Linked DNA regions of Filimonas effusa. The protein of the gene in region 1 interacts with the protein of each later gene in a pairwise test. Links are inferred from orthologs where the notes say so. Each region holds a gene or a part of one and is shown in the gene's direction. Other genes may lie near its edges.

The links.
Region 2: the proteins of pepE (region 1) and pepT interact in binary tests that used the Escherichia coli proteins (3 or more experiments, as listed by UniProt). The link is inferred for Filimonas effusa from one-to-one orthologs.

Annotation. Positions count from the first base shown.
Region 1 is NZ_SDHZ01000001.1:619,822-625,215, reverse strand. The notes cover bases 1,717-4,553. They hold pepE (dipeptidase PepE), read left to right. Parts: upstream 1,717-2,701; coding sequence 2,702-3,406; downstream 3,407-4,553. Other genes in these bases: ESB13_RS02315 (SET domain-containing protein), read left to right, coding at 4,541-4,553; ESB13_RS02320 (EamA family transporter), read right to left, coding at 3,399-4,394; ESB13_RS02330 (cation diffusion facilitator family transporter), read left to right, coding at 1,717-2,644. In the rest of the region: ESB13_RS02335 (DUF6377 domain-containing protein), read right to left, coding at 1-1,374; more of ESB13_RS02330, read left to right, coding at 1,676-1,716; more of ESB13_RS02315, read left to right, coding at 4,554-4,975; ESB13_RS02310 (LytTR family transcriptional regulator DNA-binding domain-containing protein), read right to left, coding at 4,982-5,380; ESB13_RS02305 (response regulator transcription factor), read right to left, coding at 5,381-5,394. UniProt on the Escherichia coli protein: Hydrolyzes dipeptides containing N-terminal aspartate residues. May play a role in allowing the cell to use peptide aspartate to spare carbon otherwise required for the synthesis of the aspartate family of amino acids.
Region 2 is NZ_SDHZ01000001.1:405-5,867, forward strand. What follows is about bases 1,513-4,418. They hold pepT (peptidase T), read left to right. Parts: upstream 1,513-2,293; coding sequence 2,294-3,544; downstream 3,545-4,418. Other genes in these bases: ESB13_RS00015 (DNA/RNA non-specific endonuclease), read right to left, coding at 1,513-2,198; ESB13_RS00025 (SPFH domain-containing protein), read left to right, coding at 3,575-4,418. In the rest of the region: ESB13_RS00010 (CPBP family intramembrane glutamic endopeptidase), read right to left, coding at 188-1,042; more of ESB13_RS00015, read right to left, coding at 1,248-1,512; more of ESB13_RS00025, read left to right, coding at 4,419-4,510; ESB13_RS00030 (MotA/TolQ/ExbB proton channel family protein), read left to right, coding at 4,718-5,383; ESB13_RS00035 (ExbD/TolR family protein), read left to right, coding at 5,444-5,463. UniProt on the Escherichia coli protein: Cleaves the N-terminal amino acid of tripeptides.

The DNA of each region.
Region 1 (5,394 bases):
GTAAAGATGGAGGAAGATGGAGTCGAAATTCCGGTAAAGTTCGTCGAGTTCGTCATCGACCAGGGATGTGGAGCGAAGGAGGTCGAGCAGTTCGTCCATTTTCCTGGAGGTAGCTTTTTGCTGGAGTGTTTTGCGGTAGTTTTCGAGTTTATTGATGTAGGAGGAACAGAGGTCGAAGAAATGAGCGATATATTCTTCTTTTACGTGGTTGGCCTCGGAGAGCTGGGCGTTGCGTTCGCGGAGCTGTTCGTTAGCATGTACTATTTCCGTGTTGAGTGCTGTAAGTTTCCGGCTTCCCTCATACAACTCTTCGCGCATGCGGGAGAGCTTTTTCATTTGTTTATAGACATAGACAACTGCCAGGATTAAGAAGCAGGACAGCAGGCTAATGGCCCAAAGGGCAACCTGGAGCTGGCTTTTGCGGGCAGCTTCGCGTTCCTGGTAGGCGGCATTGATGATGGAAAAGAATTCGGATAGCTGAATGGTCCGGAACTGCAGTTTACTGAATAGGGCATCTTCTATTACTGAGCGGGTATAGAGGTAGGCCCTGTCGATGTCGCCATTGGCATAACAGATGAGGGCGAGGTTGAGGATCGAGGCCTGGTCTTTCACGGCATTGCGCAGATCGGCAATGGCAGAGCGGGCGTAGTATAGTTTTTCGAGCTCCTGGTTTTTCTGTTTTCCGTAGATCTTGGCGAGCAGGTAGGCGGCCATGGCGTATTCGCTATGCTCTTCGGCGAGTAAGGGCAGTAAACGGAGCAGGTTTTGTTCTGCTATCTGCGGGTGTCCGAGCTCTATATCGCGTTCGGCAAGCAGGAGCTTGCAGGACGATGATGCAGTGTCGATGACTGCAATAAGAGAATCGCGGTAGGTAGCAGCGCGGCTGCGGTATCCACCTGCGTGTCCCTTGCTGCTGGTACTATAATGCTCAAAGAAACGCAGGCGTGCTTCGTAGTAAACAGGCACAAGGCCTGCAGGCAGCTGGTGGACGTTTACAGAATTCAGCAGGTCTTCTGCTTCGAGATAGCGGCCAACGAATGAGTAGATAGACGCCAGTTGGAGAGCGGCTTCCTGAAGTTGTTCTTTATTACCGGAATGTTGTACGGTTTCGAAGTTCGTGCGTACATAAAACAAGGCCGAATCGAGCCTGAATTTGCGGAAGGCATCGTACATAGCTTTGTTGTAGTCATAAGGCGTCAAACGAATGGCCGAACTGCGGAGAGCGGCAATCTGTTGTTCTTTCCAGGCTGCGAATTTTGCTTTTTCGGCCACAGTTTTATCCAGGACCGCCATTACCGAATCGGCAGGAGTGGCATACCCCATAAGCGATAGCATTATTCCCGGAACGACACCAAGCAAACTTCTTTTGAACACCAGGCAATTGTTTAAGGATCAAATATAACCAAGTTAGGTAATAGCTGCCCGCCGGGAGCGGTCTATAGGAGGGATAAAAAGCGGTAAGGGAGCGGCGCACCGAACACGCTAAATCGGCTTCAGGGCAGCTCCAATGCGGCTTTAATACGGCTTTAAAGCAGGTCGAAAGCGGCATTGGAGCGGTTACGAATTTGTTTCGCGTTGCGGAAAAACCGTGATTTATCCAACCATTACTTTTATGCGGACAAGAATGGAGCGCTTTTCGTACCGAACTTTGTACAATTATAAATAACGGCAGGCAATGAACCATAGTCACCCGCATACACATTCAGCAACCTGTAGCCATACTCATTCACATGAGGGAAACGGGCACGGGCACGATCATCATCATGAGGGGCCACATGTACATCCGGTGGTTAAGAACCTCACGCTGGCATTACTATTAAACTTATCATTTACCATTATTGAATTTATAGGGGGGCTAGCCACTAATTCGGTAGCTATTTTATCGGACGCGGTACATGATCTGGGAGACAGTATTGCCATTGCTGTAGCGATGTGGCTTGAAAAACATTCGCTGAAAGGGCGGACGCCTTCATACACTTATGGCAACCGGCGTTTTTCTCCCTTTGCCGCTACAATCACCTCGGTGATACTTGTTGCCGGTTCTGTTTTTATCATTAGTGAAGCCATTCCCCGTTTCTGGCATCCTGAACCTGTAAGTACGGGAGGCATGATGTGGCTTGCGATATTAGGACTTATATTTAATGGAGCAGCTGCTTTGAAATTATCCAAAGGAAGTGATTCACTGAATCAGAAAGCCGTGATGCTTCACCTGCTGGAAGATGTATTGGGTTGGGTTGCTGTGCTGGCGGGCAGTATTATCATGCATTATACGCAGTGGTATTGGATAGACCCGTTATTATCGTTAGCCGTGGCCGTATTCATACTATACAATGCTGTTCGTAACCTCAGAAGCAGCTTCAGGATATTCATGCAGGCTACACCCAAAAATATACATCCCGGACAGGTTGAAGAAGCATTATTGCAGATACCGGATGTAATAGCTGTACATGATCTGCATTTGTGGACGATGGACGGCAGTTATATTATCTTTAGCGGCCACCTTGTAGTAGCGGATACGTCGGGTATGCAGGAGGCAGCAAGAGTAAGGCGGGAGGCTATTGCGCTGTTACAGTCGCAGGGAATTCAGCATGCTACCCTACAGGTGGAGACAAGTGATGAACATTGCGGGCTGGAGCGGTGTTAGCATACACAAAAAAGGCACTCCCGTCCACCATCTGCTATCTATTCTTACCTTGCAGGTATGAAAAATATAGTGTTGGCAAGTACGTCTACTTTGCATGGGGAAGAATATCTCTCTTATCTTTTGCCGGTGATGAAAGAGTTGTTTGGCGGGGTCAGGGAAGTGCTCTTTATTCCATATGCACGCCCCGGAGGGATCAGTCATGATGATTATACAGAAAGAGCTGCGGCTGCTTTTGCGCCGCTGCATATAAAGGTGACGGGGTTGCATCGTTTTCCTTCACCTGCTGAGGCGCTGCAAAACGGGGAAGCTTTTTTTACCGGTGGCGGCAACACCTTCCTGCTGGTAAAACAGTTACACGAGCTGGCACTGATGGACGTTTTGCGCCATGAAGTTGAAAACGGGAAGCCTTACCTGGGCACCAGTGCGGGCAGTAATATCGGCGGCTGCAATATGCAAACGACCAATGATATGCCTATCGTTTATCCCCCCAGTTTTGAGACCATGGGGCTTGTGCCGTTCAATCTGAACCCGCATTATCTTGATCCTATACCCGACTTGCCCCATATGGGAGAAACCAGGGAAACCCGGATCAGGGAGTTTCATACCCAGCAGCAAACACCTGTGGTAGGCTTGCGCGAAGGCAGCTGGATACGGGTAAAAGGCAGCGAGATAACGCTGGAAGGCACACGCAGTGCAAGGATATTTGAGCACGACAAAGCACCTTATGAGCTGTCGCCCTGGCATCCGATAGCACTCAGCTAACAGGCTCTGCGGGCCGGGAACGTTGTTGCCTGACAGCGGCGGTGGGCACGGTCGTGTTCTTTTGTTCCGGCGGAACCGCTGCTGTAACAGGAGAGATCTTATTACGGCTTCTCCGGAACAGATATTGTTCGTTAAAGATTATCACAGACAACAATACGATAGCATAGGCCCAAAGCTGCTGCGCATTTACTTCTTCGTGATAATAGGCTACCGCGAGTAAAAAATTCACAAGAGGATTCACATATAGCAGGATACCAATGGCAGAGGAGGTTATTCCCTGAAGCGCCCAAAGATTAAGGAATAAAGGAATAATGGTAAATACTACTGCAATCACAAGTATAAACGCATAAAACGACCATTCTACAGGCACCGCTTCGCGATAAGCCGGATAGAAGGGCAAGGCAAGCAATGCACAAAATACTATCTGAACTGTAAGTACCAGGAAAGTATCGATGCCGGTATTCTTTCGCTGGCTTACCAGGTAAAGCGCATAGGTAAAAGCCACTACAAGGCCATAGAGCATATCTTTCACATGGTTAAAAGAAAGGATCACGCAGCTGAATACGCTGAATACAACTGCCACCCATTGCCATTTGGTAAGACGTTCGCGCAGCAGAAAAAAGGCAAGCACGGTTGTCATAATGGGACAAACGAGAAAAGCAAAAGAGGAAGCGTTAACGCTGATATGGTTCATTACGTAGATAAAAAAGAACCAGTTGGCAAAGAGGAACAGTGCACCACCGAGCGTAAGGCCTGCCACTTCCCATTTTTTACCCGCAGACATATCCCTAAACTGTGCTTTTGCATCAGTTAGTGCTTTACGGCGGAAAAACAAACTTATAACAAGCATTAGTGCAGCGCACAGGAACACACGATAGAAAAGGATATCAAGTGAAGCGTAAGCGGCAAGCGGTTTAAGCACCAGACTAAAAAAGCCCCAGATAACAAAAGAAGTGAGGGCAGCAAGATAATACATCGAAGATTTCATATGACAAAGGTCCATTAAAACAAAGCGAAGTTCAAAGATTCCGGGGGCTCCGGCAATATGATTCTTATCATTGTCAGGGAAGTATATTTTCAGGAAAATGCCTGCGAGGTTATAGTATTACAAAGCCAATACGTAACTTGCCGCTTATGTCATTATTAGAAAAGCAGCTTGTAGTTAAGCGTTCTACCCTTCCTGGTGCAGGAAAGGGTTTATTTACCAAAAAGCTTATTACCAAAGGTACCCGCATACTTGAATACACAGGAACAATAACCACCTGGAAGGAGGTTGATCATAAAAACGGCACCAACGGGTATATTTTTTACGTGAAGCGTAATCACGTAATAGATGCCAGCGGTCACCCCGAATCATTGGCCCGTTATGCAAATGATGCAGGCGGACTGGTAAAAATAAAGGGCGTAGTTAACAATGCTGAATATGTAGAAGAAGGCGTTCGCGTATTCCTGGAAGCTAAAAAAGATATTCCTGCCGGCAGCGAGATCTTCGTTAGCTATGGAAAAGAGTACTGGCAGGTTGTACGATTCAACAAGAAACTGGAAGAAAAAGAAAAAAGGGATAAGTAGTATCCCTTATCCTTCAGCGAATCCAAGGCAATCGGTATACTGTTCCAGCAATGCCAGCGTTTGCTGGTGCAGTGTTCTGCTTACCGGAATCAGTCCTTTCATGCATTGCAGTCTTAATTTCAGGTTTACTCCGTTACCTGCAACTTCGTGTACGTGAATTACATTCACCAGGTATCGTTTATGACAACGGAAAAAGAAGGGATACCGGGAAAGCAGTTCTTCCTGCTTTTTCAATGAGCTTCTGAATAAAACCGAGCAGATACGATCTTCTTCATCGATATAAAAAATGCGGGCATAGTTATCAGCGGCATGAAGGCAAATAACCTTTTCAGGTTCCACGTCCAGCAGTTCCTTTTTATTCTCTCCTTTCAGTAAATATTCCTTTTGTACAGTGTCGTTTTCCATTTATTCTTTCAAAT
Region 2 (5,463 bases), 620 kb from region 1 along the record:
TCTGTCATCCGCTTTGTTGGGAGAAAATGCCGGATGATGGACTATTTAAAGACAAAAAAGCCCCCCGCTGTCTTACGGGGAGCTTGAACAACAATTAAAACCTAAGATATATCGTATTAACTATATCAATCCCGGCTACTTTACAATTCTTTCTGCTACTCCATTTCTCTCAAGTGCATCTATAGTCCTATTTTGCCTTCGTTAATCTTACCTTATACATATGCGATACCCAGAATGTTACAGCGAGTATTAGCACAAGTCCTACAGCAGACCCTTCAAATCCAAAGCTGCCACCGGTAATAAAGCTTGGGCCCGATGCAGATTGCTGTATGATGCTGTTCACCGATATGCCGTTTACAGGATAACCTAATATCGGCCCCTGCAGGAATGTCCAGCCAAAATGGAGGAAGATACCAAACCAGAGGTTCTGTGTATAGATATAATTGATGCCTAACATTAACCCTGCGGCAAACAATGTCACCAGGGGTAAAATACCGATACCGGGATTCGTTAAATGCACGAGCGCAAACAAGAAAGCACTGAGCATCAGCGCCACCGCAGGAGGCATACTCTGCATCAGGTTGCGTAGAATATAACCCCTGAAAATAACTTCTTCCAATACGGATACCAGGGCAAAAAATACCGCCGCATATAGTAATTGAAGCGGATCAGGAATGACAACAGTGAGCGTAAGGCTGCCGGTAAGAATAAGCAATAAGGTGCCGGTAGTAGTGATATGAATGGCAGAGAACATGCCACCCCATGCGTCGCCTTCAAATCCTTCCCATTTGAAACCAAGATAGGAGAGTGGCCGGCGGTCGATCCATTTACAGCAAACAATAACAGGCAACAACATAAAGCCATTGGTGATGAGGTAATATAAGATCACCTGGGGAAACTTCTGAGCCTCAGGACTGCCGGGATCCGACGGAAGAAAACGCTTGAAGACCGGGATATAAAGGAGTACTGCTATCGTAACAACAAAAAAGATAAATATAAGCACGCGCAGCAACCCGCTTCCAATTAAGGGTTTCTTGTACATTGGTGGTTATTTCAAGCCCACAATATACAGACATGCATAAACCTGTAATCCCACTTTAATTAGGGATATGACAGTAGACAAATCATCCCTAATATCTGCTTTTTCTTATGCCTGCCGGCTTTCGTGGAAAGCAGTCACAACCGTTCCCGGCCCCCGTTCTCGGGATAACGCTCCCTTGGCATCATTGCATTACCATCTCTGTTCTTTATTGGTATTTCTTAGCTTTCAATGCAGTTCTCACTGCTTCAGGGACATTCGATAACAGGTTTAATTCAACCCCATGCAACTTTGCATCGGCCTCAATTTCTGCAACCGTTGTAAGGTAATTCCGCCAGGCTTTTCTTTCTGCATCACTGGTACCGTAAAGGTTCTCGGCATTAGGCATATTAACTGCCAGTATGGTTGTATTGGCAGTGATACGCATAAGGTCATCGCCGTCGGCCTTGGGTAAGATAACAGCAACCTTCCACACCTTCTTGGGTACGGTAACCCTGCCGTTGTCGATAGTTTTTGCCGTATCGGTTTTGCCGCGTCCCAGGCCTCCCTGACCATAAGAACCCATAATAATATATGCTTCATTTGAAGTACCTACAAAATTATCCCGCAGCTGATCTTCCAGTTCGCTCCATGGCCCCTGGTTCAGGTTAGGAGACTGAGGTATCATATTGGTCATATAAAAGGTAGAACTGTTGGCTACATAACTTGAAGTACGGTCACCTGAGGGGCAATTATGCCCCCTGTCGAAACCGTTCGTTGCATAGCTATAACTGTTGCCTGCCACCTGGTACCACCCGGAAGGCAAACCGGTAAAGGGCCGGAAGTCATCCTGTCTTCCAACAGTACCTTTGTCTTCACTCTGGAAATGCCAGCTAACCCAGTTGGGAATGCCGCGGTTGCGGCTGTACGATTCAATATAATAAACCTGGTTGATCAGGTAGTTTTCGTTCATGGCGGACTCGGGTTTTGCCATCGTGGGATTGCCCAAACGCATATTGTTATTGGCGCCGGAAGTAATGGTATCGGCCGGCCCGGGGACAGGGGTAGCCGGATCGGGATTCGTGCCCGGATTGGTGTTTGTCGATTGCTTGGAGCATGACACTATCAGCAGCAAGGATACTGCTAATACGCTGGATACGGAAAGTTTGAACTTCATCATGTATATCTTAGTCGTTAGGATACTAACGCAAAAGAAAGAACTCTTTGTTATTTAATAATGAATTTAATCGAAATTCGCAGCCTAAACAGTGAATTATGGTGCAGAATTATGCATTTACCGTTACCGAAAGATTCCTCCGTTACGTGCAAACCGATACGCAAAGCGATCCTGCCAGTAATGCCAGCCCTACCACCGAAAAGCAAAAGAACCTGAGCGAATTACTGGCGGGTGAACTGCTGCTGCTGGGTTTGAAAGACGCCCATATGGATGAATACGGTTATGTATATGCAACTATTCCATCAAATTCCGATAAAAAAGTACCTGTTATCTGTTTCTGCAGTCATGTTGACACAGCGCCCGACTGCAGCGGCACCAATGTAAAACCACTCGTACACAAAGCCTACGATGGCAAAGACATCCTATTGCCCGACGATCCTACACAGGTTATTAAAATAGAAGACTACCCTTATCTCAAAGAACATATTGGTAGCGATATCATCACAGCCAGCGGCTTTACCCTACTCGGCGCCGATGACAAAAGCGGTGTGGCCGAGATCATGGATATGGCTCATTTCCTGGTAAATCATCCCGAAGTAAAACACGGAGAAATAAAGATACTATTCACGCCTGATGAAGAGGTAGGCCGTGGCACAGCCCATGTTGATCTTAAAAAGCTGGGTGCCGACTTCGCCTATACGCTAGATGGGGGAGAAGCGGGAACCTTCGAAGATGAAACTTTCAGTGCCGATGCCGTTACCATTACTGTTCATGGCGTTATTGCACACCCGGGTTATGCAAAAGATAAACTGGTTAATTCCCTGAAAATAGCCGGCGAAATTCTGGCTGCACTGCCCACACAGGAATGGAGTCCTGAAACCACTATAGAAAGGCAAGGTTTCGTGCATCCTGTTGCAGTAAATGGTATTGCAGAAAAAGCAACCATCGATTTCATTATCCGTGACTTTGTATCAGCGAAGCTGCCGGATCATGAAAACAAGCTCCGCCAACTGGCGCAGGAGGTATTGAACAAACATCCCAAAGCGCAAATGGACTTTGTGGTGAAAGAACAGTACCGCAACATGAAAGAAATAGTGTCGCAATACCCTGAGCTCACTGCCAATGCAGAGGAAGCTTATAAAAGGGCCGGTTTTACCGTGCGTAATGAGCCTATCCGCGGTGGTACCGATGGCAGCAGGTTGAGTTTTATGGGATTACCTTGCCCCAATATCTTCACGGGTATGCAGGCTATTCATAGCAAACATGAATGGATAGGTGTAAAAGACATGGAAAAGGCAGTAGAAGTGCTTGTGCATCTTGCCGCTGTTTGGGAAGAAAGAGCGAAATAGCGTACATTTCCACCAACAAAATGAAAAAACATGAGTTTCTTTCTTTCCTATGGATGGTGGTTGCTGCTGATCTTATTTATTATTTTCAGCGGACTTGTCACCGTTAATCAGGCCACCATTGCCGTGGTCACCATGTTCGGTAAGTATCAGCGTATACTGCGCCCCGGTCTTAACTTTAAAATACCCCTTGTAGAGCAGATCTATCGAAGGGTAAGTGTGCAAAACCGCTCCGTAGAGCTCGAGTTCCAGGCGGTGACACTTGACCAGGCAAACGTTTATTTTAAAAGCATGTTGCTCTATGCCGTAATGAATGCGGAAGAGGAGACCATTAAAAAGGTAGCCTTCAAGTTCATCAGCGACAGAGACCTCATGCAGGCCCTTATAAGAACCATTGAAGGTAATATCCGCTCCTATGTGGCTACAAAACGTCAGGCCGAGATCCTTGCCCTGCGTAAGGATATTGTTGATTCTGTAAAAATGGAAGTAGACCATGTGCTCGAAGATTGGGGCTATCATCTGCTCGACCTTCAGATCAATGACATTACCTTCGACAAAGCTATTATGGATAGCATGAGTAAAGTGGTGGCAAGTAACAACCTGAAAGCTGCTGCTGAAAACGAAGGCCAGGCGCTGCTGATCACTAAAACAAAGTCGGCAGAGGCAGAAGGTAACGCTATTAAGATTGCAGCCGAAGCGGAACGCGAGGCGGCAAGATTGCGCGGTCAGGGGGTAGCGCTCTTCCGTGAAGAGGTGGCCCGCGGTATGAGCATGGCGGCAGAACAGATGAAACAGGCCAACCTCGATACCAACGTGATCCTGTTCAGTATGTGGACTGAAGCCATTAAGAACTTCGCTGAAGTTGGTAAAGGCAACATCATCTTCCTCGATGGCAGTCCCGACGGTATGGAGAAGAACATGAACCAGATCATGGCGATGATGAAGCTGACAAACGACTACAAGTCGTAAGGAAAATCGGTTTTACAGGATGCGGGCGGGCGGTTCAAAGGTATAAACCAGGGCAACCAGCAGCTTTGCAAGTATGCCGGAAGCGTTTGAAACGACTGAAAATAAAGGATAAATGTTTCTTAAAATGCTGGTGTTCTGAAATTTATTAACATCAGAAACGTTCTTTTGTCTTTCAGATTATTTTAGCAGGTACTTAAAACCAGTTTAATGGGAATATTATTGCAGGTGGCGCAGGCCGCAACAGCAGCGCCGGAAAAGATCTCTCTCATGAGCTTGCTCAGCAAAGGTGGCTGGATCATGTATCCGCTTTATCTCTTGCTTGTTGCCACCATCTTCGTTTTCTTTGAACGTTTGATCGCAATACGTAAAGCTTCCCGCATCGAGTCGAACTTTATGAGTATCATTCGTGATAACATCATGAGCGGTAATATTACCGGCGCCAGGAACCTGGCCCGTAATACTGACAATGCTGTTGCACGGATGATTGATAAAGGTCTCCAGCGTATCGGCAAACCTATTGACGCTATCGAAAAAAGTATGGAAAATGTTGGTAAGCTTGAGATGTATAAAATGGAACGCAACCTCTCCGTGCTTTCTCTTGTTGCAGGTATTGCTCCTATGTTTGGTTTCCTCGGTACAATTGTTGGTATGATCCAACTGTTCTACGATATCAACAGTACCGGTAACTTTGAGCTTAGCGTTATTGCTGGTGGCATCTACGTTAAAATGATCACTTCCGGTACCGGCCTTATCATTGGTCTTATCGCTTACGTATTACATAATTTTCTGTCAACCCAGGTCGATAAAACAGCCAATAAAATGGAAGGCGCAAGTGCTGAATTTATTGACATTTTACAGGAACCAACACGATAATAAACAATACCCGGAACCATAGCCGGAAACAGTATTGAATTTCTATAAAGCAGTAACAGTATGAATATCAGAAAAAGGTT